3 regions of the Marinomonas profundi genome follow, and region 2 is predicted to be linked to each of the others. Evidence: predicted binding sites of a transcription regulator. Region 2 holds the regulator's gene; each other region holds the start of a gene.

Region 1 (10,566 bases), 640 kb from region 2:
GAACATTATACTGCTTCCTTAGATCTAATGTATGAGGATATTCATTCATGGGTTCTTCCGCCGGTGGCGACATGGTACGTGGCTCGTTGCCATTCGGATAAAAAGAACGCAATGCATCGAAAGCCGACGCTGGTGACAGCGTACCTTGAGTGAAACCATGATCCCAAAAACGGTTCACGCGCCGCGCTTCCGCTTCGTTGCTGTTGACCGGTACATTGTCATAGGTGCGCCCGCCAGGGTGAGACACATGATAAGTACAACCGCCGACGGATAAGCCGTTCCAGGTATCAATTAAATCAAATACCAACGGCGCATCAATGCCCAATGTTGGGTGCAACGCAGACGGTGGCGCCCAAGCCTTGTAACGCACGGCTCCAACGTACTCGCCTTTGCGGCCGGTGGCACGGATAGGCACTCGACGACCATTACAGCTCAACACATAGCGGCCGTCTGTTACCCCAGACAATTTTACTTGCAAACGTTCAACGGAAGAGTCCACATAGCGAGCAGTGCCCGAGCCAGTAATTTCTTCTCCTAGCACGTGCCAAGGCTCAATCGCCCAACGCAGTTCAATTTCCATGTCGTCGATTTTTTGACGGCCATAATGCGGGAAACGGAACTCTTCAAATGGCGCCAGCCATTCCAGTTTGAAGGGGAAACCATGGCGTTGCAGATCTTCGACCACTTCTTTGACATCTTGCCAAACAAAATGTGGCAGCATGAATTTGTCGTGCAGACTGGTGCCCCAACGCACCAAAGGTTTTTTGTAGGGTTCTTTCCAGAAACGTGCGACTAAGCAGCGCAACAACAGCATTTGTACCAGAGACATGTGCGGGTGTGGCGGCATTTCAAAGCCACGGAATTCTAATAAGCCCTGACGACCACTGGCGCTGCCAGCGGCGTAAAGCTTATCGATACAGAATTCAGAGCGATGGGTGTTGCCGGTAATGTCGACCAGCAAGTTGCGCATTAAACGATCGACGAGCCAAGGCTCATCGACGAGACCGTCGGGCATGTTTTGGAAGGCAATTTCCATTTCATACAAGGCTTCATCGCGGCCTTCATCTGGACGTGGTGCTTGGCTGGTTGGGCCAATAAACATACCCGAAAAAAGATACGATAAACCGGGATGATGTTGCCAAAACGTGACCAAGCTTTGTAGCAATTCAGGGCGACGTAACAGCGGGCTGTCGGCCGGTGTGCGTCCCCCCAGTGTGACGTGATTCCCCCCACCGGTGCCAGTGTGGCGACCATCCAGCATGAATTTTTCGGCGCCAAGGCGAGACAAGTAGGCTTGGTGGTATAGCGTTTCAGTATTGTGAACCAACTCTTTCCAGCTCGCTGCCGGGTGAATATTTACCTCGATCACCCCTGGGTCTGGCGTAATCAGGAACTTTTGTAGGCGAGGGTCTTTGGGTGGTTCATAGCCTTCGATTACAATCGGTAGATCGAGTTTTTTCGCCACCGTTTCAAGGTGTCCTAGTACGTCTACAAAGTGCTCAAGATGCGTCATCGGCGGCATGAAAACATGCAAACGGCCATCGCGTGGTTCGATACACAGCGTGGTGCGAATGACATTTCTCAGCGTCTTTTCAGGTAAGGTCTTTTCAGCGTTAGGCGCGGTAGGCGCTGGTTTTTTGGCGAAATGCTGTTTGGCGACGCTGTCTAATACCGCGTGGTCTTTTTTGTTTGCCAAAGGCTGACGAGGGTCGAACGGGTCACGTTCAGGGATACGGTCTTCTTCGGCTTGGGCTGGCAAAGCATTTAGCGGCAAACGATAGCCCATTGGGCTGTCGCCGGGAATCAAGGTGATCACGTCGCTGCGCATGGGCCAAAGGGAGCTGTTCCAACGTTTGTTAATATCATCAAATTCCAATGGTAAGACAAACCCCGTTGTTGTACTTAAACCACGACTAAGCAGCTTGGCAAGTCGACGGCGCTCTAAGTCGTCTTTTAAATCGGCTTTGGTGGGGTCGGCATCCACTGGCAGCGATTGCTCCATCCACAAGTAATACAGGGTGTCTTCATAGCTGCTTTGTAGATAGTGTGTGTCCAACGCGAGTTTTTCACACAATAGTTCGCCAAAGGCTTGGGCATCTTTAATGGTGTGTTGGTAGTTTTTGTCGACGCGCGCTAAGTATTTAGGGTCATTCCATAAGGCTTCGCCATCGGTGCGCCAGAAACAGCCCAGCGCCCAACGCGGCACTTCTTCCCCCGGATACCATTTACCTTGTCCGTAATGAAGTAGACCGTTAGCGCCAAATTCTTGCTTCATTTTAATCAATAAGTCTTTGGCAAGTTTGAGCTTTTCGGCGCCTAGTGCGCCGGTGCTCCATTGTTCTGAATCCATGTCATCGATGGAGACGAAGGTCGGTTCACCGCCCATTGTCAGGCGAACATCGCCTTCTTCAAGCTGTTTGTCGACGGCAAAGCCAAGGGCTTTAATCGTATCCCATTCGCCTTCGGCATAGGGTTTGGTGACTCGTGGGTCTTCGTGGATGCGGGTGACGATATTGGTATAACTAAATTCGCATTCACACTCGTCGATGAAGCCGGTAATAGGCGCCGCCGAAGCGGGCTCTGGCGTACAGGCGAGCGGAATATGACCTTCGCCAGCAAACAAGCCAGACGTCGGGTCTAAGCCAACCCAGCCTGCGCCCGGTAAAAAGACTTCACACCATGCGTGCAAGTCGGTGAAGTCTTCTTCTGGGCCGGACGGGCCATCGAGTGCTTTGACGTCTGAGGTGAGCTGAACAAGGTAGCCAGAAGCGAATCGTGCGGCTAAACCAAGACTACGCAGTATTTGCACCAGTAGCCAAGAGGTATCACGACAGGAACCTTTTTTAAGCGTTAGCGTTTCTTCACAGGTTTGAACGCCGGGTTCTAGGCGAATGCCATAACCAATATCGGCCGCTAAACGGCTGTTGATAGCAACTAGGAAGTCATTGGTTGGTGTACTTTTACGGTCAACGGTTGATAGCCATTTATCCAATAGCGGACAGGATTCCGTTACCTTTAGGTAAGGTTCGAGTTCTTTTTTAAGTTCTTCTTTATAGGCAAATGGAAACGCTTCTGCATAGCTTTCCACAAAGAAGTCGAATGGATTAATCACCGTCATGTCGGCGATGACTTCCACATAAAACTCTAGCTTGTTGGTTTTTTCTGGAAACACTAAGCGCGTTTGAAAGTTACCAAACGGGTCTTGCTGAACATTGACGAAGTGGGTTTCCGGCAGCACCTTGAGTGAGTAGGCGTGAATTTTCGTACGAGAATGTGCGGCAGGTTGCAGTCTTAGAACATGGGGTGCCACATTGATAAAACGGTCAAACTCGTAGGTCGTCTTGTGCTGTATTGCAACTCTAATGGTCATGCCGCGTCTCCTTGCCGAAAATGGAACCAGTTTTGGGTGATCTGGTGATTGATGTCGATGATGGCTATTTGCAGATCGTTTAAATGATTGTGAAAATCTTCGTCCAAATCTTCTGAACTGATAAGCGGATAATCGAACTGAAGAATTTTATCGACTTTAGCGGTAATTAATCCGGCTCGTGGCAATTTTGTTGCCGCTTCGCCTATTTGCCCAAAACAATAGGCTAGGGTGCGAGGAAAGCAGGGGTCATTCATTAAAAAGGTCACGGCTTTGGCCCCATTGATGGAGGTTCGGATGGTGCGGCGATAGTCCATGTAGGCGCTTTGTGATTTTAATACTTTTGACCAGGTTACTTGACCAAGTTGAATTCTGGCTTCCGGTTCGGATTCCAACATCAGCGACACCGCCGCATCCAGAATACGTGTGCCCATGTCGGCACGCTCTAAATAACGGCCCATGATGAGGAAGTGCCAGCCACAATCTCGACTCATGGCGCCGGCAAATAGCCCGATGATTTTCTGGCAACCTTCAATAATGGTGTTCAAAAAGAGATGACGTTCTGAACGGTTAATGCCTTGCTTGATGTTTTGTTGTGCGTATAAATCCAGTTCGTTAATCAGTTCCCACGTTTCCTTTGGCACCACATCTCGGGTGGTACGAATGTTTTCGCGGACCATTTTCAAGGACGATAACATAGAGCTGGAGTTGGTGTCGTCGGCTAACAGAAATTTGACCACATTGCGTTCGTCTTTGACTTTATAGCGTTGTTCAAACCCTTCTTCGCCACTTAATATTTCGATGAGGTTGTACCAAGACACTTTAATGTCTTTGGGAAGGTCGAACAGTAAATCGTCATACACACTGACCAAACGGGCGGTGTTTTCAACGCGCTCCAAATACCGGGCGCTCCAATATAAGCGTTCTGCGACTCTAGATAACATAATGACTACCCCTTTGTTTCAACAATCCAAGTGTCTTTACTGCCACCACCTTGTGATGAATTAACCACCAGTGAGCCTTTTTTCATGGCCACGCGAGTGAGGCCGCCAGTGGTGACGTAGGTCTCCTTGGCTTGCAAGATAAAAGGACGAAGGTCTAAATGGCGAGGTTCTAAGACACCTTTGGCAATAAGCGTGGGTGCGGTGGATAACTTTAAGGTTGGTTGCGCAATGTAGTTGCGAGGGTTTTTGGTAATAAGCTCGGCAAACAGTGCTTGTTCTTTTTTGGTTGAATGGGGCCCCACTAACATGCCATAACCGCCGGATTCGTTGGCGGGTTTGACGACCAATTTATCGAGATTTTCTAATACGTAGGCGCGTTGTTCTGGGTCGTCGCACAAGAAGGTTTTGACGTTGTTCAGAATCGGCTCTTCGTTCAAGTAGTAACGAATAATAGCCGGAACATACGCGTACACTACTTTGTCATCGGCGACGCCAGCACCCGGCGCGTTTGCTAAGGCGACATTGCCTTTTCGCCATGCGCGCATGAGTCCAGCCACGCCCAACACAGATTCAGGGTCGAATGCTTCGGGATCAATAAATAAATCATCAATACGCCGATAAATAACATCGACGCGCTCTGAACCGTCGATGGTTTTCATGTAAACGCAGTCGTCATCGCCGACAAATAAGTCGCTGCCTTCGACCAACTCGGCGCCCATTTGTTGTGCCAAGAAGGCGTGTTCAAAATACGCCGAGTTATAAATGCCAGGCGTTAATACGACAATTTCAGGCTTGTCTATGTCTCTTGGGGACAAGGCTGCCAAGGTATCAAACAATTGCGAGGTGTATGAATCGACTGGCAATATGGATTCGTTTTCAAACAATTCCGGCAACACACGCTTGGTAATGGCGCGGTTTTCCAGCATGTAAGACACGCCTGAGGGCACACGTAAGTTGTCTTCTAATACAAAAAAATCGCCATTTTCATCGCGTACCAAGTCGGTGCCACAAATATGCGCCCAAACACCGTAAGCGGGTGAGACACCGACGCATTCCGGTCGGAAGTTTTTGGAGTCTTTAATGATGTGTTCTGGAATGATGCCGTCTTTGATGACGTTTTGATCGTGGTAGAGGTCGTTGATGAAGAGGTTAAGCGCTTTGAGGCGTTGTTTTAAACCTGCTTCTGCGATTTTCCAATCTGATGCTTCTATGGTTCGGGGGACAATGTCGAAGGGCCAGGCTCTGTCTATGTTGCCTTCTTCGGTGTAAATCGTGAAGCTAATGCCCATTTCTTGTATGGTTGCTTCGGCGGTGAGACGCCTTTTTTCGAGTTCGTCTTCTGACAGGCTGTCTAAATACCCCAATAGTTGCGCTGCTGGGGCTCTTGGTGCGCCGTTGTTATCGATTAACTCGTCAAAAAAAATAGATGATTGGTATTGGCTCGTTAATTTTTCCATGTGTACCTCGTTCTCTTTAATTCAAGCCGGAGGTGGGTGCCTTAAATAAGCACATTTTTAGTGTTCTTTTTTAGTGCGCCCGCCCTGTATTGGGGAGACTTCTTCACTATAAGGTTAAACCCAGTGGCGTGGTTGTTTGTCTATTGGGTCACGTTTAGTGTTTTCGCACTACTTGGGAAATAAAGCAAGGATCAAGCCATAGTATTTGAAAAGTAAAGCGCTCTTGTTTATTGGCTGTTTAGCGACACAGATCGGTTTTCTTCGAGCAAAAATTCGTTACTATGTTGCCTTTATCGGTGTCAATAATAGCCGCGTCATGAATAAAAGAGGAAAGGTGAGTGAGTCAGGTAAATCGGGTTGTGATTGCGGGCGCTGGGATTGGCGGCTTGTGTACCGCGCTTGCTTTGGCTAAGCAAGGCATTCAAGTGGTGGTGTGTGAACAAGCCCCGAGCCTTGGCGAAGTCGGGGCGGGTCTGCAGATGAGCCCTAATGCCTTAAAGGTGTTACGCCAACTGGGGTTGGAAGCTGACTTAAGCCACTTTGCTTTTGTGCCCCAACATGCCGCTATCCGAGACTATAAAAGCGGCGAGTATTACCTCAAATCGCCTTTAGGCACGCTGGCTGAGGCGCGTTATGGTGCGCCTTATTGGCATTTGCATCGTGCTGATTTGCATCGAGTTTTAGCGGATTCATGCAAGCGAGCAGGCGTTGAATTGATATTAAAGGCTGCTGTGACGGGGTATCGTGAGGATCCAGAACGCAATCAAGTGTTTTTATGCTTAGACGATGGGCGTGAGTTTGGTGCGGATTTATTAATTGGCGCAGACGGTATTCGTTCAAAAGTACGTGAACAAATGCTGGGGCAAGAACAGCCACGCTTTATGGGGCAGGTGGCGTGGCGCGGCGTGATTCCGGTCAGCGATCTAACGGTGGCGGTTAAGCCCGATGCGTGTGTTTGGGCGGGACCTGGGCGGCATTTTGTCAGTTACTATTTGCGTGGCGGTGATTATGTGAATTTTGTCGCCGTAGAAGAGCGCAGCGATTGGCAATCTGAATCATGGCGTGAAGAGGGCGACGTGGAAGAATTAAAACGTGCTTTTGCTGGTTGGCATCCTGAAGTGAGTGATTTACTTAACGCGGCGAGCAGTGCCTTTTTGTGGGCGTTGAATGGCCGTGATGCACTGCCCACTTGGCATCAAGGTCGAGCGGTTTTATTGGGCGATGCCTGTCACCCGATGTTGCCTTTCATGGCGCAAGGTGCGGCAATGGCGATTGAAGACGCTTATGTTTTGGCTCAGTGTTTATCGCGCTATCCATTGGCCGAGGCGTTAACAAACTATGAACGGGTTCGAAAACCACGAGCCACCCAGATACAGCAGCTGTCGAAAGGCAATGCTGGCTTGTACCATATGCACGGAGGTGTGTTGGGTAAAATGAAATTAAACGCGCTTCAAGCCGCGGCTCGCCTTGCTCCAAGGGTCATTCAGTCTAAGCTAGACGCGGTGTATGGTTACGATGTGATAGCCGAATTCCCTCCTCTGCAGTGATGTGAAACGGTTAAACTAAGGAAAAATTTAGCTTCTTTTGTTATTTTATCGTCTATTCTTTTTCTTTTAGCATGGATCTTTTATCGTTGTCGGCGAGCGGGGCGACTATGCGATAGGGCGTCTCGCTTTTTACTCAAGTATTAAGTTATTAACAATCAAACTATTAAGCATTAAACGAGATAAGGATAGCGTTATATGATCGTTTTATCGGTTCTATTTTTTGTCATGGGTATCGCGTTGCTGCTGGGTGGTGGCTGGCTGGTGTCTCTCGATGGCAGTTATTATTATGCAATAGCGGGGGTGGCATTGATTGCGGTGGCTTTGTTGTTACGAAAACGTAATACAGTAGCCAATGTCATTTATGCTGTTTTGTTGGTCGGTACATTGGTTTGGTCGATTAGCGAGTCCGGTTTAAGCTGGTGGTCTTTGGCGACGCGTATGGGCTTGTTTTTAGTATTAGCCATCCCTTTGTTGTTGTTTGCTTTGAGCAAACAGCGTGGTGGATTAAGTATTTTATTTCCGGCTTGGGTGGTGACAGCGTTAGTCACTCTTTCCCCTTTGTTTATGATATCACCAAGCACGATAGAAGGTGAGTTAACGCGTTCTGTTACTGTGTCGAATGCCGATCTGGGCGACGTTGATCAAGAAGATTGGAATGCTTATGGACGCAGTAATTTAGGACAACGCTTTTCACCTTTGAGCCAAATTACGCCAGATAACGTGAATCAACTTCAGTTGGCATGGCAATATCAGACCGGCGATAAGAAAGGGCCGAAGGATATTGGTGAGACAACCTACGAAGCGACACCATTAAAATTGGGCAATGCGCTTTATGTTTGTACACCACATAATTGGGTTGTGGCGTTAGACGCCGACAGTGGTGAAGAAAAATGGGTATACGATGCCAAAGTGCCTGCAGATAGCCAGCGTCAACATCAGACTTGTCGAGGCGTCTCTTATTTACCGCCGTCCGGTACAGATACGCTTCCGCCCGTTCAAACCGCGTCGGTTCCTGCTGAGAGCTTAAACAGTATGCAGTGTGATGCGCAGTTGTTTTTACCAACGTCTGACGCACGCCTAATTGCCGTGGACCCAACAACCGGGGCGCGTTGTGCTAACTTTGCAGAAAATGGTGTGTTGGATTTAATGCACAATATGCCGTTTAAACAGTCGGGCTATTATTATTCTACTTCGCCACCACTGGTTGCCGGTGGTGTGGTGATTGTCTCTGGGTCTGTTAATGATAACTACGATATCAACTCTCCCTCTGGCGTGATTCGCGCTTATGATGTGAAAACAGGGGCGTTAAAGTGGAATTGGGATTCTGGCAATCCTGATGATACGGCTCCATTGGGGGCAGATGAGGTTTATGCGACAAGCTCACCAAACAGTTGGTCGGTGGCCAGTGCGGATGAAGCGTTGGGATTAGCGTATTTTCCGATGGGAAATCGTACACCGGATCAGCTTGGCATGTACCGTTCTCCAGCGGAAGAGAAGTACGCCACTTCTGTTGTCGCCTTGAGTTTGGATACAGGTGGCGTCGCTTGGGTACAGCAGTTTGTTCATCATGATTTATGGGATATGGACACCCCGGCTCAACCTTCTTTATTAGATTTAGATACGCCATCAGGTAGGCAGCCAGCTTTGGTTGTGCCAACCAAGCAAGGTGATGTCTACGTGTTGAACCGAGCAACCGGTGAGCCTATTTTCCCGATTACCGAAGAGCCAGCACCACAAGGTGCTATTCCTGGAGATTATACGGCGAAAACGCAACCTACCTCGGCGTTGTCCTTTAAACCGGCCGATCTAACCGAAGCGGACATGTGGGGGGCGACGCCATTGGATCAACTACTGTGTCGTATTGAGTTTAAACAATTACGTTATGAGGGACGCTATACGCCGCCATCAGAGCAGGGTTCGATTGTTTATCCTGGCAATTTTGGCGTATTTAACTGGGGAAGTATTGCGGTCGACCCCAAACGTCAACAAATGTTTGGCATGCCCTTGTATTTGGCATTTACCTCTACCTTGGTGGCAAAAGAAGGCTTGGACTTAAGTGAATCTAATAAAGGGGAGCAAGGTGTTAATGCAAATGAAGGGGCCGAGTTTGCCGTTCAGTTGCAACCTTTCTTATCTCCTCTAGGCGTACCTTGTCAGCAACCGCCGTGGGGTTATGTGGCTGGTGTGGACCTTAAAACGGGTAAAACAGCGTGGCAGCATAAAAACGGCACTATCGAAGATATGACGCCCTTTAAATTACCCGTCAGAATAGGCGTGCCAGGTATTGGTGGCCCGATTATTACGGATGGTGGCGTCGTTTTCATGGCGGCATCGGTTGATGATTATCTGCGCGCTTATGATTTATCCAATGGCAAAGAATTATGGAAAGGCCGTTTGCCAGCGGGCGGACAAGCGACGCCAATGACCTACTTAAACAGCAAAGGCGAGCAAATGGTTGTTCAAGTGGCTGGGGGGCATGGCTCTATTGGTACGACCATTGGCGATTATGTCGTGGCTTATAAACTTAAAAAGTAACTTTTTTACAGTTCTTTTTTATCGATTAGCTATTTTATAGAGAGACTGTCTTTAATCTCTTTGGGTTTAATTCCCCGCAGCTTGCTGCGTAAATAGCTAAAATCCAGCGTTGTCATTCCCGCGAAGGCGGGAACCCAGTAAAGTGTCTAAATAAGGTTATTTTCGATGACCGTAAGGGCTTGATTCCCGCCTTCGCGGGAATGACACACTGATACCTCGCCCCTTGGGGCGGAGTTATTCATTAAGTAACAACAAAGCCCAGTATTGAAGTAGTCAGAGAGTTGGCTATTTTAATAACTGGGTTTTTTATCGCTTTAATATTTTATATAGCGATTATGTATAATGGCTTGTCTTATTTTCTATTTTTGTTATAACGTTTCGCGACAAATACATCACTATTAGTTATTGGCTTCGCCAATTGGTTTTTACTATCATTTGCGCCTTTCTTCCTTCGACCACAAGTTGCGGGACTCACTTAACTCTGGAAACCTCAGACGATATGACTTCTAAATCTCCTCTGGCCTTGTTGCCTCTGTTACTTTTTCTTGTGCTTTTTGTCGGTAGTGGCCTTTGGTACCAGTCCGAAGGTGTGGACTTTGCCTTCTATCAAATATCGGCGCCTGTGGCTATTTTGCCCGCGATTGCTTTGGCTATTCTATTAGGCAAAGGCCATTTTAATCAGCGCATTGAGACCTTTATTAAAGGGGTGGGTGATA
Region 2 (10,566 bases):
TCATGTCTGGTAATGAGGTGTGCCTGCGCAAATATCGAAAAGCAATATCGACGGTGATGTTTGGCCGTATTGTAATCGTGTCGGTATTCATTAAGCCGCCAGCGGAATCTTCCGAGTAGCTTAATAAGGCTTCGACTCTTGCCCTGTCTTGACCTGACATCGAGGCAAGTACTTCTTTTACGACTTTTTCCGGTAAATGCTGGAGTAAATCGGCGAGGTCGTCACTTTCAAAATGTTCGGATACCGCGATAAGTCGCTCAGTATCCATATTTTTTAGGAATTGAATGCCAATATCTTCGCTGAGATATTGCAGTACTTCGCCTTCATTTTTTGCGTCAATCAGTTCCCATAGAAGCTTACGTTCTTTTGGTGGGGACGATTCTAGTAGTCGGGCAACGTCTTGTGCGGGCAGAGCGCCATTTAATAGATAGCGAATCTGCATAGTGGCACCGGACTCAAGGGATTCGGTGACTGTTTGCAGATGTGATAAAATGCTTTGCTCTGACATAGGGTTATTCGTCTTCACCAAAGCGGTTATTGATGAGATCTATAATGGCTTTGATTGCTTCGTTTTCATCATCGCCATTGGTCTTGATGCGAATTTCAGTGCCTTTTCCCGCTGCCAGCATCATCATCGCCATAATGCTTTTACCGTCAACATTACGGCCTTCTTTTTCGATGGTAATGTCACAAGAAAATTGGCTGGTGGTTTCGACCAGCTTGCCGGCTGCGCGGGCGTGTAGGCCCAGTTTATTGATAATGGTGATCGACTCTTCCTGCATACGCTTTTCCTATATTAAGGATTCAAAAATATCGAATAATTCTTGGTTGCTTTGGGCGCTGCGTAGCTTTTCTAATGCTTCCGCTGACTGCGCCAATTCGGCAATTTGCGCTAGGCTGGCAAGATGTTGATCGCATTCATTAGGTGGCACAATTAAAGCAAAAATAAGGTCAACGGCGCGTTTGTCAATTGAGTCAAAGTCAATTGGGCTTTGCAGCGACATCACTACGATGGCGGTATGGTTGGCGGACTCTAGGCGGCAGTGTGGAATGGCGATGCCATTGCCTATGCCGGTGCTGCCCAGTTTTTCTCGACCGAGTAGTGCATCATAAATCTCTTCATTGTTGCAATGCAGTCGATTGGCGGCGGTTTCGGCAATACTTTCTAGAACACGTTTTTTACTAACGATTTCTTGTTTTGCGAGAACAAGATCTGCTTTTAATAATGTTTTCAAGGACATGATAAAATGCTTTCCGTTTAGACCAGTCGTTTTCGTTCATTGGAAGGAGGGATGTTCATCGCCTCACGATATTTGGCGACAGTTCGTCTAGCGACCTGTATGCCTTGATCGGCCAAAATAGCCGCTAATTTATTATCACTTAAAGGTTTTTTTGCTGGCTCTTCAGCCACTAGTTTCTTAATCATAGCCCGTATCGCAGTAGAAGAACACTCTCCTCCAGAGGCGGTATTAACATGACTAGAAAAAAAGTATTTGAGCTCAAAAATGCCTTTTGGCGTATGCATGTATTTTTGTGTCGTCACGCGAGAAATAGTTGACTCGTGCATGCCGACTTCTTCGGCGACATCATGCAACACCATGGGTTTCATGGCTTCTTCGCCTAATTCGAAAAATTCAATTTGTCGATTAACAATACAGCTGGCCACTTTTAATAGGGTTTCATTACGGCTTTGTAAGCTTTTCATGAACCATTTGGCTTCTTGGAGTGATGTTTTTATGTAGCTTGCGTCTTCCGCTGTTGCGACCGTACTGACCATGGCTGAATAGGTTTCATTTATTTTAACCGGAGGCAATGCTTCGTTATTGAGCTCTACTTGCCAGACTCCTTGGTGTTTTTTCACTGAAACGTCAGGAATAACATAGTCGGTGTCATCGACATCAATCAGTGAGCCAGGGCGAGGGTTCAATTGTTGTATTAAGCTGACAACTTCTTTTAGTGCTTCCTCTTTTAGTTTGGTTTTACGGCTAAGTTGAACAAAGTCACGATTGCCTAACAGTGGCAGATAATGATTGATCAGGTTGTGGGTGCTTTTATAGAGCGGGTGGGTTCGAAAAGCTTCTAATTGAACCAGTAAGCAATCGCGCAGGTCGATTGAGCAAACACCCACAGGGTCAAAGCGCTGTAACCTGTGTTGGACGGCAATGACTTCTTCTATATCCAAATCTTCTAGCTCAGTACCCAACGATTCCCAAATGTCATCGGGGGAGATGCTTAAGTAGCCATCGGGCTGAACGCATTCAATGATGGCGTAGGCTATTTCTATGTCTCTGTCTGACATATGGGTGAGATTGAGTTGCCAGATTAAATGATCTTGAATGCTTTCGGCGGGCGCGTTGCGGCTTTCAAAGTCGCTTTCCCCTTCATAGCTATTGTTGTGATCACTGACCGCGGCGGAGCTTTGATAGGTGTCGTCCCAGTTACTGTCAATCGATAGTTCTTCTGGGATGTTTTCTGTCCATTCAGATTCTACCCCGGCTTCTTCGTTGCTGTTTTCGCCAGAAGCGTTGTCGGCCAAAGGGTCGGTGGCACTTTTTGATTCAATGCTGGCAGGGATATCTGTGTGGAGCGGCTCATCGTCATCTAGCTCAAGGAGTGGGTTAGACTCAAGGAACTCGTGAATTTCTTGCTTTAAATCCAACGTAGAAAGTTGCAGCAAACGAATCGCTTGTTGCAACTGAGGGGTCATAGTCAGCTGTTGACCCAGCTTTAACTGTAAAGACTGCTTCATAGAGCAACTCTTTTTATTTGAGTGAATTGGAACGAGTTGTGCATACTACTCCCTTTCTACAGCAATGATAAGGGGTTACAGGCGGAAGTCGTCGCCTAAATAGACCTTTTTTACTTGCTCGTTGTTAATGACCTCGTTGGCGTTGCCAGAGGCTATGATATAACCGTTGCCAACAATATAAGCTTTATCGCATATGTCTAGTGTTTCTCTGACATTGTGATCGGTTATTAAGACGCCGATGCCGCTTTCTTGGAGGTGTTTGATAATGAGTTTTATGTCTCCAACGGAGATGGGATCGACCCCGGCGAAGGGTTCGTCAAGTAAGATGAATTTGGGGTTCATCGCAACGGCACGGGCGATTTCTACACGACGTCTTTCTCCACCCGACAGTGCCATGCCCAGATTGCTACGAATGTGAGTGATGTGAAACTCTTCCAGTAGTTCTTCAAGTCGCTCTTTTTGTTGGCTTTTTTTGAGCTCTTTGCGTGTCTCTAGTATGGCGGTAATATTATCTTCAACCGACATTTTACGAAAAATAGACGCCTCTTGCGGAAGGTAGCCAATGCCTTTTTGAGCTCGAGTGTGCATGGCATCTTTTGTAATGTCGTGACCATCAATAAAAATGCCGCCCGCGTCATTAGCAACCATGCCAACTATCATATAAAAGCATGTTGTTTTTCCGGCGCCATTTGGCCCAAGCAGGCCAACCGCTTGGCCTGATTCAACGGCGATGGACACGTCTTTGACAACGGCTCTCTTTTTGTAGCTCTTCGCGAGGTTTATTGCTTCTAATAACGCCATTTACTGATTTGCCTCAGGTGCTTCTGGTTGTAGTGTCATGAAGACCCTTCCTGAGCCCTGCTTTTCTGCGCTAAAAGTGCCGTCGTTGATCATGTATAGAATGTAGTCGGCAGAAATAGAGTTTTGCATGCGGCTTAAATAACCGTCGCCGATGATTTCAAGCTTCGATTCACTGGTTGAATAGTGAAGGTTATTGCCTTTACTAATAACAATGTTGCCGTTCCAGTCGATTTGTTGACTGAACTTGGCCGGTTCGCCGCTTGCTTCTAGCTGATTAAATCGTCGAGTTTTTGGGTCCGTTGATACTTTCAGGTATTGGGCTTGGATTTCAATGGAGCCTTGTTTAACAAGAACGTTGCCCTGGTAAATGGCTTCCCCAGTGTTTTGATTAAAAGACGCTTCATTTGCCTGAATTTCGAGCGGCTTGTCCATGTCATCAGGAAGTGCATAAGCGTGTTGGCCGACACAAAATGACGTGAGTAACACACTGAAGTTAATAAATTGTTTCATATTTTCCTCGTACAGATCCTGTCATAACGACGTCTTCTGAATTGACATAGGTGGTAATCGTCTCTGCCGTTGTTTCCCCTTGAGTGGAGATTAATTTGGCGTTTCCTTGACTGGTTAATGACTGATTGGCATCTTGATAATGGATGCTGTCCGCCGTGAGTTTTATGTCGTCAGACTGTAGATGTTTTTTAGTCGCGTTAGCATTATCTGTTAATAAAATATCGTTACTGCCATCGCTGATGGCGCCTTTTTCGGCTTGTGCGTTCCAGCTTCCAGAGGGCGAAAAGTGCTCGACTGTCGGATATTCTAACAGTGTTCTGGATTTTGCTGTGTAATGTAGTGTTTGCTCTGCATTCATGGTTTCAACCATTACGCCTTCCGCGTTGAACTCTCTTACCTGAACCTTGGTAATAAAGTAGTCTGGCGAACTGCTTAATGACTCAGTTCCAACAAGGTTTTGCTTTGGTGCTATGCCATACCAAAGCGAAAAAGCCAGAGCGCCTAAGCTGAGCGATATGATCAATAGGCTCCTAACTGGGGCGGATCTGACTAGCTTAAACATTATACCGAACCACTGGTGCTAACGATGAACAAATACACCACATAAGAGGCAATTAGGGGAAGACCTACCCAGCGAGGAATGCTTTTTCTTGTGGTTTTTTGGAAAATAAAAATCGCGGCGGCAAGAGCAACCGTTAGACCCAGAACCCAAGGGAAATCTCTGCTAAATATGCCAGCATCAATAAGGCCAGGCGCGATCAGCGCGGGCAGAGGCAGTACGGTGGCTAAGTTGAAAATATTGGAGCCGATAATGTTACCAATGGCAATATCATGATGGCCTTTTCTGACACTGCTTACGGAGGCGGCGAGCTCTGGTAGGCTGGTCCCAACGGCGACGATGGTGAGTCCGATGACCAGCTCGCTTACGCCAAGGGCGGTGGCTATGCCTATTGCGCCCCACACTAATAGTTTAGAGCTCCCAATTAAGACCACCAATCCAATCAAGGCTATAAAGAGAGATTTGCCGACGGGGGCGCCATCGTCTTCTGGTAGCTCGCCTTCGAGTTCGCTTTTAAGGTCTTTATTGCCTTTTAATAGGATGGTTAGAATGACGACAAAAGCGGCTAATAAAATAATACCATCCCATATGCCAAGGGCTTGGTCATAAAGTAATGCCCCTGTTAGCAGTGTGATGGCCAACACCAGAGGGACTTCTTTTTTAGCCAGGCCGGTAGCGATGGGGATCGAAGAAAATAAAAGGGTGATACCAAAGACCAGTGCAATATTGGCGATGTTCGAACCAAGCACATTACCAACGGCAATTTCTGGGGCGTTATCTAGGGCGGCAATGGCGGACACCACCATTTCTGGCGCAGACGTGCCAAAGGCGACGAGCGTGATGCCTATAACCATGGGATTGACATTGAGTTTTTCTGCAACTAAAGCAGAGTGTTCGATGAATTTGTCAGAACTCATAATCAGTAAAACGAGCCCTGCGATGAGAGCGACAGAAAATAGCAACATGGTATTGAAATTACTCGTAAATGTTAGGAGCTACCATTTAATGAGGTTTGGCGATCAAATTCAAGACTTGATCTAATAAACAAAGTGTATTTGGCTGTGTCGTGATTTTATTTATAGGGGGGCGGTGTTAGTATCGGTCGATGTTTGATAGGGACAAAAAAGGTGTTTCAGTGATAGATGCTTATATAAAGGTCAATAATCTGAGTTTTTTCAGAGGAGACCGTGCTATTTACGAGGATGTTTCACTCACCATACCTAGAGGGAAAGTGACGGCGGTTATGGGGCCTAGTGGTACAGGTAAGACAACCTTGTTACGCCTGATTGCGGCACAGTTAGCGCCAGACACGGGGACGGTTTTCGTGGATGGGCAAGATGTCCATAAACTGTCACGATCTGAGCTGTATAAGGTGCGTAAAAAAATGGGCATGCTTTTTCAGAGCGGTGCTTTATTTAGTGATATGTCCGTTGCTGAGAATATTGCTTTTCCAATGGAAGAGCATACCAAGCTTAATGCCAAAGACATTGCGCGTATTGTCTCTGAAAAATTGCACAGCGTGGGGTTGCGAGGTGCGGCTAAGTTAATGCCGGCCGAGTTGTCCGGCGGTATGGCAAGGCGAGTGGCCTTAGCGCGAGCGGTTGCATTGGATCCTGAGTTGGTTATGTATGACGAGCCTTTTACGGGTCAAGATCCTATTTCCAAAGGCGTATTGGTTAAGTTAATACGCCAGCTCAATGATACGGCTAAAATCACTTCTGTCTTGGTGTCTCATGATGTGGAAGAGTCGCTTTCGATTGCGGACCATGTCTGTATTTTGGCCGGTGGACGTGTCATTGCAGAGGGTTCTGCAGAGGAAATTCGTGCGTCTGACAATCCTGAAGTTAGGCAGTTTTTAAATGGCGAACCAGATGGGCCTGTGCCTTTTCATTATCCCGAGGATGACGCCAATGGATGTGTTGAACTGACCGTGGGCGCGAATAAAAATGGAGCAGTACAATGAAAGCAATCGCTTCTTTAGGTGCGTGGCTGTTTGATTGGTTAGAAGCCGTAGGCCGCGCTGGCATTTTTCTGGTGCAAAGTGTGTGTCGAGTGCCAGTGCGGTTTGGCGAATCGATGAATCTATTGGTTAAGCAGTTGTATTCTGTCGGTGTATTGTCCTTGGTTATTGTGCTGGTGTCAGGTGCCTTTATTGGTATGGTGTTGTCGTTGCAAGGCTACAGCATTCTGGCGAAATTCGGTTCAGAAGAAGCGGTCGGGCAATTGCTCGCGCTGTCTTTATTGCGAGAGCTTTCCCCTGTGGTTACCGCGCTTTTATTTGCGGGCCGAGCGGGCTCTTCGCTGACCGCTGAAATTGGTTTGATGAAAGCAACAGAGCAATTATCTAGTTATGAAATGATGGGGGTCGATCCGCTAAGGCGAGTCATTGCGCCTCGTTTTATTGCCGGAGTGATTTGTTTGCCCTTGCTGAGCTTGATTTTTTCGGCTTCCGGTATCTTAGGTGGGCAATTGGTTTCTGTTGGTTGGCTGGGGGTTTATGATGGGGCGTTTTGGTCGTCTATGCAACAGTCTGTTCAGTTTGATACGGATATTATGAATGGCGTGATTAAGGCGGTATGTTTTTCCGTTGTCGTAACCTGGATAGCTGTATATCAAGGTTATGAATGTGTTCCGACGTCAGAAGGTATTGGGAAAGCGACGACTCGCACTGTGGTGTTGGGTTCATTGGCAATTTTGGCGTTAGATTTTGTATTGACCGCTGCTATGTTTGGAGATTTTTAGGATGAGAAGTAAGCGCACAGAATTATGGGTCGGGTGTTTTATGGTGCTGGGGGTTGCCGCGCTGGTTTATTTGGCAGTACAGGTGAGCGGTCTTGCTTTTTCCAGTAAAAAAGACACGTATCAAGTCGTGGCTAGGTTTGATGATATTGCTGGTTTAACCAGTCGCGCCAAGGTGTCGATTGCAGGCGTTACGGTGGGAAGCGTAGAGTCGATTACCTTTGATAAGGAATTGTACATGGCGTTAGTGACCATGAATATTCATTCAGATGTTGATAATATTCCAACGGATAGTTCTATCGCGGTGCTGACGAGTGGCTTGTTGGGTGAAAAATATTTGGGTCTCTCTATTGGGGCGGATGATGAAGTGTTAACCAATGGCAGCGAAATGTATGATACTCAATCCGCTCTTGTTTTAGAGACCTTAATTAGCCAGTTTTTATTCAATGCGGGCGATTCGGAGAAATAATGCATGTCTAATATTTTAACAAGTATGGTGGTGTTTTGTGCTTTGCTTGGGTCGGGTTTGACTTGGTCTAATGTTGACTCTGATAGCAGAGGCAATGGCGCTAGAGACGCTGTTGTTGATGTTGTGGAGGCTTTTCGCAAGGATATTGTGGCGGATAAAGAGGTGCTGGCGACCAATTCGGCGCTACTCGAAGAGCGGGTTAATAACATACTGGCAGACGTCGTAGACTTTGATGATTTTTCCAAAAAAGTCATGGGCAAATACTATCGAAGAGCATCGCCTGAGCAGCGTATGCGTTTTGCCAGCGTAACAAAAGATACCTTGTTGAAAACCTATGGTGCATCACTATTAGAGCTGGACGCAGATCGCATTAATGTTTTGCCGCTAGGGCCTCAAGGCCGGGGTCGTGAAACGAAAGTGGATGTAGACTTTCAAATGCAAGCCGGTGGCATGTTGAATATTAGCTTCTACATGGAGCAGTCTAAGGCCGAGCGCTGGATGTTGAGTAATGTAGTGATTAATAATATTAATTTCGGCCTCACCTTCCGTAAACAATTTGCGGTCATGATGGAGCAGAATAGAAATGACATAGATGACGCCATTTCTGCTTGGCAGGACTCCTTGGCTAGAAAGTCTTAACTGATTAGACGCATTATTATGCATAACGTTAAAATCCGAATTCATTCATTGAGTTCGGATTTTTGCATTTTTTAAGCTTGATATTGTCAGACTAGATTAAATTATTCAAAACAAGTGGTTTTTTATTCGGACTTAGGCTCAGAGGTGTTAAGTAGTTGGCTTTACTGAGGTAGAATAAGGGTAATTAAACCTATTTTATCTATTGGAGCGACCGTGAACGCAGGTGAAGTAAAAGCACTTTTAGAATCCTCTATCCCAAACTGTGACGTGACGGCAGAGGGTGAAGGTTGTAATTTTCAGGTAGTTGTCGTGACAAGCGAATTTGAAGGTCTGTCGACGGTAAAAAGACAGCAGCTTGTGTACTCGCATCTTCAAGAGGCCATTTCAAATGGCACTATTCATGCGGTAACCATGAAAACCTACACGCCAGACCAAATAAGCAAGCTATAAAAGCGATTAATAAGAGATTAAAAATATGGATAAGCTTTTGATTACCGGTGGTACTCGGCTTAATGGCGTTGTTCGTGCTTCTGGTGCGAAAAACGCTGCGTTGCCTATTTTAGCGGCAACCTTGTTAACCAAAGAATTGATTACGATTAAAAACCTACCTCATTTACACGACATCACGACCATGCTTGAGCTGCTTGGCTCGATGGGGTGTGGCGTGGTGGTTGATGAGAAAATGAGCGTGCAGTTAGATGTGTCGACGTTGAATAACTGTGAAGCACCTTATGATTTAGTGAAAACCATGCGGGCGTCTATCCTAGTGCTTGGGCCGCTCGTCAGTCATTTTGGTCGAGCGGTTGTGTCTCTGCCGGGTGGCTGCGCTATTGGTAGTCGCCCAGTGGATCTGCATTTGCGCGGACTAGAAGCGATGGGAGCAACAATTTCCGTCGAAAGTGGTGACATTGTCGCGAGCGTAGAGGGTCGCCTTAAGGGTGCCCGTATTTTCTTTGATAAAGTGACGGTGACAGGAACAGAAAACCTGTTGATGGCGGCCACTTTAGCGGACGGGCAAACTGTTTTAGAAAACGCCGCGCGTGAACCTGAAGTCGTTGATTTAGCGGAATGCTTGATTTCAATGGGCGCTAAGATCAAGGGTCATGGCACAGATACGATTGTGATTGACGGTGTTGAATCTTTGCATGGTACTACTTATCCCGTTATGCCAGACCGTATTGAAACGGGGACTTTTCTGGTTGCTGCTGCGATTACCGGTGGCAAGGTAAAGGTCATCGACACCAATGTGAAATCGCTTGAGGCCGTGCTTGCTAAGCTAGAAGAAGCCGGAGCAAAAGTAACCTGTGGTGATGATTGGATTGAAGTGGATATGGAAGGGCGTCGTCCAGAAGCGGTCAATATTAGTACCGCTCCTTATCCTGCTTTTCCAACGGATATGCAAGCGCAATTTGTGGCGCTGAATTCGATTGCGAATGGTGTCGGCCGAGTGATCGAAAATATCTTTGAAAATCGTTTTATGCACGTCGATGAGATGCTTCGCATGGGCGCTGATATTGAGGTAGCAGGCAATACGGCGATCGTTCGAGGTTGTGAGCGCCTGAAAGGTGCGCCAGTGATGGCGACGGATTTAAGAGCCTCAGCCAGTTTGGTATTGTCCGCTCTTGTGGCTGAGGGCGATACAAAAATTGATCGCATCTATCATATTGACCGTGGGTACGAGTGTATCGAAGAAAAGTTTGGGTCATTGGGTGCGAAAATTTCACGGGTTTTAAATTAATATGAGTAGAACATTAACGATTGCGCTGTCGAAAGGGCGCATTCTTGGTGAAACCTTGCCGCTTTTAGAAAAAGCGAACATTGTTCCGGTCGAAGATATTAGCAAAAGTCGTAAGTTGATCTTTGATACCAACCATGAGCATATCAAGTTGGTTATTTTGCGTGCCACGGATGTGCCAACCTATGTTGATCATGGGGTGGCGGATTTTGGTGTGGCGGGTAAAGATGTATTGATGGAAGCGTCCACCAAAAATCTATATGAACTGCTGGATCTTAAAATTGCTAAGTGTCGCCTAATGACGGCCGGTGTGGTTGATCAGCCTTTGCCAAAGCGACGCCTAAAAGTGGCCTCTAAGTTTGTTA
Region 3 (10,566 bases), 1.2 Mb from region 2:
ACGCATCCATCGGTGTATATTTTTGATCATATAGTTCAGTGATTGAACCGTCATCATGATTTCAGTGATCAGGGTTTCGTCTTTGGCTCGACAGCTAAAGTCTTCGTTTACAGCATGAATAATGGCGTCTTGATGGTGGATTAACGCGACTTTTAGTGCACGCAGTTGGTCAATTCGAGAAGCGGCGCTTGGCATAGAATGGCAATGAAAGGCCGATTGTTGTTTGGCGAAAAGATCTTGTAGCCGAGCTATTTCTTGTGCGGGCGGATGCATTCCAGTAACCGTGCTAACCATTTTGGGCTCCTGCATTGATCTATTGTTAGTTGCCCTGTCATTTTTACATTGTTAGGGTAATGACTGATATGTTGTTAGGCGATATTTATCAGATTTTTATATGTGTCTTGTGCCTCGTCTCATCTGACCTACGGGGGGTAACCCCATCCTCCACCTTCCCCTTGGAAGACACAAGGGGAAGGTACTAAGCCCAGCTCAGCGGGGTTAGGGAGGGGTTAACTATCACACGTCTTGATGTGGGCCGAATAGTTCGTAGTGAATGCGGTCGGCTTCTACGCCAAGGGTTAACAATTGCTGTTTAACGAACATCATGAAGCCAACGGGGCCGCATAGATAAAACTCACCATTGGTCAGCGGTAAGCTGTCTTTGATGGCTTCTAGCTGCATCATGCCGTTTGATACGCCCTCTTCTGCGCTGTCTGCTTGCTCGTACCAAGTGTGGACAGACAAATTCAATTGGTCTTTTAGGCTGTTTACGTGGTCTTTGAACGAATGCTGACTTGGCTGGGCACAAGCGTGCAAATAGCTTACTGGTTGGCGATATTGCTGCTTAGCAAGGGTATTTAATATGGCTTGCATGGGCGTTAAGCCAACACCGCCAGAAATCAGTACCACGGGCGTTTGCTTGTCTTGGAAAACGAAGTCGCCTGCGGGTGGCATAGCGTCAACTTCATCGCCCACGTTTAAGTGATCATGTAGGTAATTCGACATAACGCCTGCAATGTCGCCCGCGCCTTCGCGTTTTACGCTGATGCGGTAGTTTTTGCCATTTGGCGTGGTTGATAGAGAGTATTGACGTATCTCATCGAACTCATTGCCTTTTGGGTGTAACTTAACGCCCAAATATTGGCCGGGTTGGTAGTCGATTACCGCGCCGCCATCGACTGGTTCAAACACAAAGCTGGTCACTAAATCGGACTCTGGTGTTTTAGACGCCACACGGAAGCGACGGAAATCTTTCCAGCCACCCAGTTGCGCGGCGCGTTCTGCATAAAGATCGCCTTCGACCTTGATGAAGATGCCTGCTAATTGGCCATAAGCGGCTCCCCATGCTTCTTCTACGTCTTGGGTAAAAGCGTCTGGTGCCAGTTCGCGTAAGGTTTCAATCAGGTGATGGCCAACGATATCGTATTGATTTGGTTGGATATTAAAGCTGGTGTGCTTATGAGCAATACGCATCACCGCACTGGTCAGCACTTCTAGGTTATCGATGTGCGTGGCGTAGGCAGCGATGGCGTTGAACAAGGCGGCAGGTTGACCACCTGTTCTTTGGTGCGTCATGTTGAACACGTCTTTTAGTTCTGGATTATGAGAAAACATGCGCTGGTAAAAATGCTCGGTAATGGCGGTGCCAGCAGACGCAAGCAGAGGAATAGTTGCTTTCACTGTGTCTATATGTTGTTGAGATAACATGTTTGTTTCCTTTTTAAGCGAGTGAATAAAGTCTTATTGTCTCTTCTATAGCGAAACGCGTGCCAACTTAAAATAATTAATAAAATCAATGTTTTAAGGTTTTTCTTCAAATAAAAGAGTCGATAAGACTCGCTAATAAAAAAGTCTATATGGTATCTTTGAGTCAAATTGACATAAAACAAATCTCTCCCTATGAGCCGATTACCATGAATCAGGTTTCTAATAATGCCTTGCTGAGCTTTGCCCTCGACCTTGCCAGTGCGGTGACGCAACCCAATCGCTTCGAACAATTAGTGTATGCCGTGCGCGCAACGATTAACTGCGATGCGGTTGTTTTGTTGGTCAATCATGATGGTGTGTTAATCCCCATGGCTCAACGTGGCTTAACGGAAGACCTGATGGGACGGCGATTTATTATTGATGAACACCCGCGTTTGAAAGCCATCAGTAGCGGTCATTATCCGGTGCGCTTTCCTGCTGATTCCGATCTCCCTGACCCTTACGATGGCATGGTGTTAGGCCATGACGAAAATCTACCGGTGCATTCCTGTATGGGCGTACCACTGTATTTGGAAGGCAAATTGATTGGCATTGTCACGCTCGACAGCATCATGCCGGGTGTGTTTGACGATATTGACGCGCGCGCGTTGGAAATCATCGGCACCATGGCCGCCATGACGCTAAATACCGCGATTTTGATGGAGCAATTAGAAAGCAAGTCGCAACATGCACAGCATGTTTTAAAGGTCATAAGTGAGCAAAGTCATGAAATGATCGGCCAAAGTAAGGCCATGCAAGATCTCAAACAATCGATCAATCTGGTGGCGCCATCGGACTTTGCCATCTTGATCGAAGGCGAAACCGGCGTGGGCAAAGAATTGGTGGCTCGAGCGCTGCACGAGCACTCTTCTCGTTCTGATGCGCCTATGGTGTATGTGAACTGCGCAGCCATTCCTTATCATCTGATTGAAAGTGAGCTTTTTGGACACGTCAAAGGCGCCTTTACTGGCGCGAATCGAGACAGAGACGGCAAGTTTTTATTGGCCGATGGTGGAACCTTGCTGCTCGATGAAATTGGTGAGCTGCCGTTAGAAGTACAAGGTACCTTGTTAAGGGCGATTCAGAACCAAGAAATTCAAGCCGTCGGCAAAGATCAAATTCGCAAGGTAAACGTGCGTATCATAGCCGCCACCAACCGACATTTAGAAACCGAAGTCGCCGAAAATCGTTTTCGTGCTGACCTCTTCCATCGCCTCAGCGTTTTCCCTATTCATGTACCGCCGCTACGAGACCGACAAGGCGATATTCCGCTCTTGGCAGGTTTTTTTGCTGAACGCTTTTGCCGTAAATTGGGACTTCAGCAACTGACCTTGTCTGCGTCAGCTATCAACTTATTAGAGGCTTATCATTGGCCTGGCAATGTGCGCGAGCTAGAGCACGTTATTTCCCGTGCGGCACTATTTTCTAAGGCCGAGAGCTCAAAAGCCGAGAGTTCTAAGGCAGAAAGCGCTAAAGCGGATAATGCAACAGGGATTACCGTTATTTCATCGGCACACTTAACTGGATTACAGATAGACAGTAGTGTTCAAGAAAAGAAACAGAAACACGACACATCGCCGTTAGCCTTGGATAATCAAAAATCAATCGATTTGCGTTTAGAAACAGAAGCTTACCAACGAGACTTAATCCGTAAAGCATTGGAAACCAATCAAGGTAACTGGACCAAAGCCGCGCAGCAGTTGTCTATGGACCGCGCCAACCTAGCGCGCTTGGCAAAACGCTTGGGAATTGTCGTCGCCAAGGAAGTACGCATTTAAAGACACCAGAATGACATTATTTAAAGCAAAGCAAAATGACATTCATACGAGGTAGGCGATAGTTTCGAGGAAGAATGTCATTTGCTTTGATTACAAGTCGCGTTGGGAATAATTTATTGGTGTCTCGCCGCGCTCACCTGTCGAATTCGCTCGGCAGGAAAGGCAAGTTGAGGTAGCAAATAGGCTTTCAACTCTTCAGGATAATTTAGTTCGTCCAGTGCCGCTGCCATGCAGTTTAGCCACATGGCTTTTTCTTTTTCGGTGACGATTAAGTGGGCATGAGCTTGCGGTAAGCTGATTGGGCCATATTTTTGCGAGAACAGTTTTTCACCCCCCATCCAGCCGGATAAAAACGACACCAGTTTATCAATGGTTAGCTCAATATTGTTTGGGTGCATATCAAACAAGGGGCGAAACTCTGCTGTGTTTTGCATGATTCGGTAAAAGGTTTCGACCAAGGTTTGCAAGCCAGTTAAACCGCCAACAGCTTGTAATGTCGCGTCGCCTTCGCCATAAACAGGTGGGTGAGAGTGAGTCATTTTATTTGGCGTCTTGTTTGTTTTCGTTTGGTTGATTTTGTGCTTTTTTCGCGGCTTTTTCTTGATCCATTTTGATCGAGTTGCGATAACCGCCAAGCGCCGCTAAAGCGCCAATGATGAAACTCATATACAGCGGAATTTCAAATAACATCGTGATGCTGATAAAGACGCAGCCGACGGCTAAACCTTCCAGATAGGGTTTAAATTGCTTTGGCATTGGGCTTCTCCGAGAGATAAAAATAAACGCGAGTTTAGCAAAGTTTTACGACGATGTGCGCCTGATTGTGGAAAAAAGCACCACTTATCCCATATTAGAAACAGTGAATTTGATCGGATTGATGGTGTCTATTTTTGTGGGTAAGTCCGCGCTAAACGAGAACCATACCTGATAGTAGCCAGTTTTTGATCCGTTAATGCACAAAATCAGTAAAAACCGCCTCTAAATGTGAATAAATGTTATTATTTTCCACAGATCGGCGCGTTCCGGTTTTCCAATTTTGATTATTTTTTATCCACAGATTTTGAAATATCCACAAGTGAGACTCGTGTGTCAAAGTTATCCCCCAGTGCTATTTTTCACTCGTATCGTGCTAATGCGGTATTAAATCAAAAAATTTGGCGTATGGCGTGGCCGCCGATGGTGTCGAATATCACCACGCCGCTGCTTGGCTTGGTCGATACGGCGGTGGTTGGGCATTTGGGAACGGCAACGCATTTGGCTGCGGTGGCGATTGGCGCGAGTATTTTTAGTTTTCTATTTTGGGCGTTTGGTTTTTTGCGCATGGGTTCAACCGGATTAACCGCGCAAGCGCTTGGACAAGGCGATGACAGACGCGTGCGTGAATTGCTGCTGCAATCGATTTTGATGGGCGTGTTTATCGGCTTGATGCTGATTCTATTTCGAGCGCCCTTAATTGATTTGGCGATTACCCTGATGGCGCCCAGCGCTGAAGTGGAGCCTTGGGCGCGATTGTATTGTGAAGCGCGGATTTTCAGCGCGCCAGCTGTGTTGGCGGGTTACGCCTTAATGGGGTGGTTCTTTGGCGTGCAATATTCCAAAGGGCCGTTGTGGATGTTGTTGGTGATCAATGTCGCCAACATGATTCTCGATTATTTCGCGGTATATGGCTTGGGCATGGCGAGTGACGGCGTGGCGTGGGCAACGGTGGCGGCGCATTATATCGGCGTGACGGTAGCGGCTGTGTTGGCTTGGCATAAGCTAAAAGGCTTTTCGGGCCATGTGCCATTCAGTGTGTTGGCAAAATGGCGCGAATACACGGCCTTGGTCAAAGTAAACCGCTATCTGTTTGTGCGCACGATTCTCTTGTTGTTGGTGATGTTGTTTTTTACTGCTCAAGGCGCGCGCCAAGGGGATTCGATTCTGGCCGCCAACGCGGTTTTGCTGACGTTTTTGATGATTATATCTAACGCCTTGGATGGCTTTGCTTTTTCGGTAGAAGCCTTGTGTGGCGAATATTATGGTCGTAAAGACAAAGCCAATTTTAAAAAAGTGATTCAGCTATCGACCTATTGGGCGCTGCTCGCTGCGGTTGTTTTGATGCTGATATTTTGGCTTTTTGGTAATCAAATCATTGCCTTACTGACCAGCGTGCAAAGCGTTCGAGACGATGCTGCTCTGTACCTACCTTGGCTTATTTTCTTTCCTTTGTTGGGTATTTGGTCTTTTATGCTGGATGGCATTTTCATCGGCACTACCAGCGTAAAACAAATGCAAAACACCATGATTATTTGTGTGGTTGGTGTGTTCTTCCCTGTATGGTTTATCACCCAAGACCTTGGTAACCATGGTTTATGGTTTAGCCAAGCCATGCTGTTTATCGCCAGAGCCATTACCCTTTATTGGTGTTACCTGCAAAACATGAAAAAAGGCGTGTGGTTCGCGAATGCTTAAAGACTATTACCTCGTGTAAAGGCTTCTGTTAACAATTGAAATTTTTTTGGTGACTGGGTTTGTTACCATGCATGACGTGTTCTTTTTTAAAGCCACCAAACATGGAGAGAATTCAATATGTCGAAGCATTTTTTAAGCGAGTTAACCGGTTCTTTTGCCACGCCAGCGTTAGAGAACCCGACTGGCGTGATGATGGAAGCTGCGTACCAGAATTTGGGTCTGGATTGGCGTTATATTAACTGTGAGATCCAGCCAGATGATCTAAAAAACGCCGTATTAGGGGCGAAAGCCATGAACTGGCGCGGCTTTAACTGCTCTATTCCTCATAAAGTGTCCGTTATTGCTCACCTTGATGACTTAGGCGAGTCGGCTCGCATCATTGGTGCGGTGAATACCGTGGTGAACCGTGATGGCAAGTTGATTGGTGAAAATACCGATGGTCGTGGCTTTGTCGAATCGGTTAAATCCAGCTTAGCACTGGCCAATAAACGTGTGGTCTTGTTCGGTGCGGGTGGCGCGGCACGAGCGGTGGCAGTGGAGCTTGCCTTAGCCGGCGTCGCGCACATAATCATAGTGAATCGTAACCAAGAACGTGGTCAAGAGCTTGCTAGCTTAGTTGCCGAGAACACGCCTGCTGATGCGGAATACCATGCTTGGACACAGCAATATCAGATTCCCGCAGAGGCAGATTTAGTGATCAATGTGACCTCTATTGGCTTGTTTCCTAACGTGGATGCAGAGCTAGATATAGACACAGAATCGATTAAATCAAGCATGGTAGTTGCAGATGGGATTTTTAATCCACCTGAAACTCGACTGATCCAAACTGCGAAATCTAAGGGCTGCACGACGGTAAATGGCTTGGGTATGCTCGTCCAGCAAGGCGTGATCGCCTTCGAATATTGGACAGGTAAAACGCCTTCTATCGATGTAATGAAAGCCGCATTGAGTGATGCTTTGGATATCACTGACCTGAAGAGTACAGAAAAGTAATTTTCCAAAGATCGTTCAAAACGGATTCTGGTGCTCGTTTCTGCGTAGCGAGCGCTGGATTCGTGTTTCCTCTTGGCGCATTTTCAATAAGTTGTCTTCTACAAACACCAAATGCATATGTGCTGCTGTTCGAGCCGCGTCCGCATTGCCCGCCATGATGGCTTGATAAAGAGTCGTGTGTTGTTCCATCACGCGCTGTCGGGCGGCGTGTTTCTCAAATAGGTTCCTAAGGTTGCTTGAAATACTTTTTGCCAACATGGCGTGCAGGCTGCGGAGTGTGTGTAGCAAGACCACATTGTGCGCTGCTTCCGCGATGGTCATATGAAACTCCACATCGAGCTTGGCTTCTAAGGCGAAAGCTTTATTTTGGTTGGCTTCTACTAGCTGATTAAAGCAGTGCGTGAGTTTGGTTTTGTCGGCGTCTGTACTACGTAACGCGGCGTAATAAGCGGCGAGACTTTCTAACGCATCGCGAAATTCCAATTGATCGTATAAAAACTCATCGTGCGAGCTGAGCAAATCTTGTAGCGGGTCGGCAAAGGAGCTGCCGAGTTGTTCCGACACATAGGTTCCGCCGCCATGACGACTGAATAACACACCGCGGGCGATCAGCTTTTGAATGGCTTCCCGCAGCGAAGGTCGAGACACTTCAAAACGCGCCGCCAATTCCCTTTCTGGTGGTAGTTTTTGCCCAGCGGTAAAACTGCCTTCTACAATCATGCTTTCGAGTTCTTTCATGATGATGTCGGAGATTTTGGGCTGTTTAACGCGAGCAAAGTGATTGGAATCCATGACGTTTCCTAAAAAATGGTTTTTTAGCTATTTCTTTCGTGAAGGCTGTGCATAAGCTAAAAAGTGGTAAAACCAATTAATATTGTCGTTAAAATTCACGAAATATCGACTAAACTATCGGTTGACAAAGTTTATTAAGCTTCTTAATGTGCCTTATATTTAAAAGGTAAATTGGTCTTACCAATTTGTCTAGCATTCATTTTTAGTACACATAATAAAAATAGGCTTCTGCCGTGGAATTTTTGATGAACACTGCCTCAACTGCTATCGACTCACTCGCACACAAAACAGCTCAATACCGTGATTTATACCTTGCCCTGAAAGACGCGAAAAACGGCGCGATTGATGAGGCTCGATTAATCCGCGATCCACTGCGTACCTTAGCTTATGGTACGGACGCGAGTTTTTATCGCCTGATTCCGCAGTTGGTGGTGCGAGTCGATAACGAAGCTGAGGTGCAATTGGTACTAAAAGAAGCCCGAAAGCGTCATTTGCCGGTGACGTTCCGCGCGGCGGGCACGAGTTTGTCTGGGCAGGCGGTAACCGATTCCATCTTGATGCAGTTGTCCGATAACTGGAAAGGTCACCGAGTGCATGAGCATGGCCATCGTATTTCGCTGCAACCTGGCATTATCGGCGCGCGAGCCAACCAACTGCTGGCGCCTTTTCAACGAAAAATCGGCCCAGATCCCGCGTCTATTAATGCCTGTATGATTGGCGGTATCGCCGCCAACAACGCCAGCGGCATGTGCTGTGGCACGGCGCAAAACAGCTATCACACCATCCAAAGTGCTCGGCTGATTTTCGCCGATGGTTCGGTATTGGACACCGCTGACGAAGCCAGTCGTTTGGCGTTTGGTAACCGCCATGCCGATCTACTTGATACACTCAGTCGTTTGTCTAAAAGCGTGCAAGCTAACAGCGAGCTAGCCGAAAGAATTAGACACAAATATCGTTTAAAAAACACCACAGGATACAGTTTAAACAGCCTAGTCGACTTTGAAGACCCGTTTGATATCTTGCTGCATTTGATGATCGGCTCCGAAGGCACCTTGGGCTTTATCAGCGAAATCACCTACGCAACCGTGGTCGATCATCCGATTAAAGCAGCGGCGATGATCTTCTTTGAGGATATGAAAACCACCTGCCAAGCCGTCACCGCGTTAAAAAGCTCGCCAGTCTCTGCGGTAGAATTGATTGACCGCGCAGGCCTGCGTGCTGTGGAAGGCAAACCGGGCATGCCGGACATCTTGTCGTCCCTTGGTTCGCAAGTGGCGGGGTTATTGGTCGATGTGCGCGCCGCCGATGCAGAGGAATTAGCTGCGAATTTGCTCTTGGTGAAACAGGCATTACGCGGTCAAGCAACACTCAATGAGATTGAATTTACTCAAGACAAAGCCATTTATGATTCCTACTGGAAGATTCGCAAAGGCTTGTTCCCTGCGGTCGGCGCGGTGCGTCCTGTTGGTACCACTGTGATCATCGAAGACGTGGCCTTCCCTGTCGAACAACTGGCAGAAGGGGTTTTAGAGCTGCAAGGTGTGTTTCAAAAACATGGCTATCGTGAAGCAATTTTGTTCGGTCACGCCTTAGAAGGCAATTTGCACTTTGTTTTTACCCAAGGCTTTGATGATCCGAACGAGGTAAAACGCTACGAGCAATTGATGGACGAAGTGGCGCAACTGGTAGCGGTGAAATACCAGGGTTCGTTGAAAGCGGAACACGGTACAGGCCGCAACATGGCGCCGTATGTGGAACTGGAATGGGGCAAAGAAGCCTATGACATTATGTGGCAAATCAAACGCGCGTTTGACCCGCAAGGCTTGCTCAACCCAGATGTGATCTTGTCGCACAATGCCAACTTGCATGTACAGAATCTCAAGCCTTTGCCCAAAGCCAATGACAAGGTCGATACCTGTATCGAATGCGGCTTTTGTGAATCCTCTTGTCCATCAAAATCCATTACCTTAACGCCGCGCCAGCGGATCGTGATTTGGCGCGAGATTCAGCGGTTGACCGCAATGGGTACAGATCCGCTGCGTCTTGTTGAACTGAAAAAAGATTATGATTATCAAGGTGTTGATACCTGTGCTGGTTGTGGTTTGTGCTCGATGCAATGTCCAGTCGGCATCAATACGGGCGATTTAACCCGCGAATTACGACATGATCGCCATCCAGGTAGTAAAGTCGGTTATTGGATTGCCGATCATTTTGCAGGTGTAACCAAAACCGCAAGAATGGGGCTTGGCCTTGCTGGCGGTACGCGTCGAATTATTGGCGATTCTGGCATGTCTGCTGTTAGCTCAATGATGAACAAGGTATCTCACGGCGCAGTGCCGAAGTGGCATAAGCAAATGCCCAGCGCTGCGGCGTCTTTGAAGTCTATTCCTGTCATTCAATGTAATGATATTCAAAGTAATGAGATGCAAGCGGATGACAGGCAGAAAGAAGTCATTTACTTCCCCAGTTGCGCCACTCGCGTGATGGGCGCAGGACCAAATGCAGAAGATAAACGTTCTGTCATGGAGGTGATGTTCTCTGTATTGCAAAAAGCAGGCTATAAAGTCACTGTACCTAATAATATCGACAGTCAATGCTGCGGTATGGCGTTTCAGTCCAAAGGGCAATTCGACGCAGCGAACAAAAAAGCAAATGATCTCAATAATTTACTACTCGAAGCCAGCGATAATGGCCGAATCCCTATCGTCTGCGATGTCAGCCCTTGCTTGCTACGAATGCAGGAAAGCCTTGATCCTTGTTTGGAACTGCATGAGCAAGTAGGCTTTGTCTCGACTTATGTGATGCC

Evidence for each region. Region 2 encodes sigma-54, which starts transcription at its own class of promoters, with help from an activator protein. Its sites were predicted from a motif close to TGGCACNNNNNTTGCTNT; they were not measured.
Region 1: the regulator sigma-54 is predicted to act here: its motif matches at 5,950-5,967, upstream of J8N69_RS11065 (circularly permuted type 2 ATP-grasp protein).
Region 3: the regulator sigma-54 is predicted to act here: its motif matches at 1,755-1,772, upstream of hmpA (NO-inducible flavohemoprotein).

The regions. Positions count from the first base shown of each region.
Region 1 covers NZ_CP073013.1:2,363,499-2,374,064, forward strand. Annotated here, with positions in the region: gene J8N69_RS11055 (transglutaminase family protein) at 1-3,370, opposite strand, end outside; gene J8N69_RS11060 (alpha-E domain-containing protein) at 3,367-4,311, opposite strand; gene J8N69_RS11065 (circularly permuted type 2 ATP-grasp protein) at 4,317-5,768, opposite strand; gene J8N69_RS11070 (FAD-dependent monooxygenase) at 6,107-7,315, shown strand; gene J8N69_RS11075 (glucose/quinate/shikimate family membrane-bound PQQ-dependent dehydrogenase) at 7,511-9,850, shown strand; gene J8N69_RS11080 (Na+/H+ antiporter NhaC family protein) at 10,350-10,566, shown strand, end outside.
Region 2 covers NZ_CP073013.1:3,006,427-3,016,992, forward strand. Annotated here, with positions in the region: gene mgtE (magnesium transporter) at 1-508, opposite strand, end outside; gene J8N69_RS13970 (HPr family phosphocarrier protein) at 513-782, opposite strand; gene ptsN (PTS IIA-like nitrogen regulatory protein PtsN) at 792-1,241, opposite strand; gene J8N69_RS13980 (RNA polymerase factor sigma-54) at 1,259-2,749, opposite strand; gene lptB (LPS export ABC transporter ATP-binding protein) at 2,825-3,550, opposite strand; gene lptA (lipopolysaccharide transport periplasmic protein LptA) at 3,551-4,060, opposite strand; gene lptC (LPS export ABC transporter periplasmic protein LptC) at 4,044-4,583, opposite strand; gene J8N69_RS14000 (calcium/sodium antiporter) at 4,622-5,584, opposite strand; gene J8N69_RS14005 (ABC transporter ATP-binding protein) at 5,725-6,582, shown strand; gene mlaE (lipid asymmetry maintenance ABC transporter permease subunit MlaE) at 6,579-7,361, shown strand; gene mlaD (outer membrane lipid asymmetry maintenance protein MlaD) at 7,363-7,827, shown strand; gene J8N69_RS14020 (MlaC/ttg2D family ABC transporter substrate-binding protein) at 7,831-8,466, shown strand; gene J8N69_RS14025 (BolA family protein) at 8,680-8,916, shown strand; gene murA (UDP-N-acetylglucosamine 1-carboxyvinyltransferase) at 8,942-10,204, shown strand; gene hisG (ATP phosphoribosyltransferase) at 10,206-10,566, shown strand, end outside.
Region 3 covers NZ_CP073013.1:1,774,232-1,784,797, forward strand. Annotated here, with positions in the region: gene J8N69_RS08320 (coniferyl aldehyde dehydrogenase) at 1-294, opposite strand, end outside; gene hmpA (NO-inducible flavohemoprotein) at 517-1,707, opposite strand; gene norR (nitric oxide reductase transcriptional regulator NorR) at 1,857-3,524, shown strand; gene J8N69_RS08335 (group II truncated hemoglobin) at 3,638-4,063, opposite strand; gene J8N69_RS08340 (hypothetical protein) at 4,065-4,280, opposite strand; gene J8N69_RS08345 (MATE family efflux transporter) at 4,686-5,975, shown strand; gene aroE (shikimate dehydrogenase) at 6,093-6,968, shown strand; gene J8N69_RS08355 (FCD domain-containing protein) at 6,984-7,760, opposite strand; gene J8N69_RS08360 (FAD-binding and (Fe-S)-binding domain-containing protein) at 8,006-10,566, shown strand, end outside.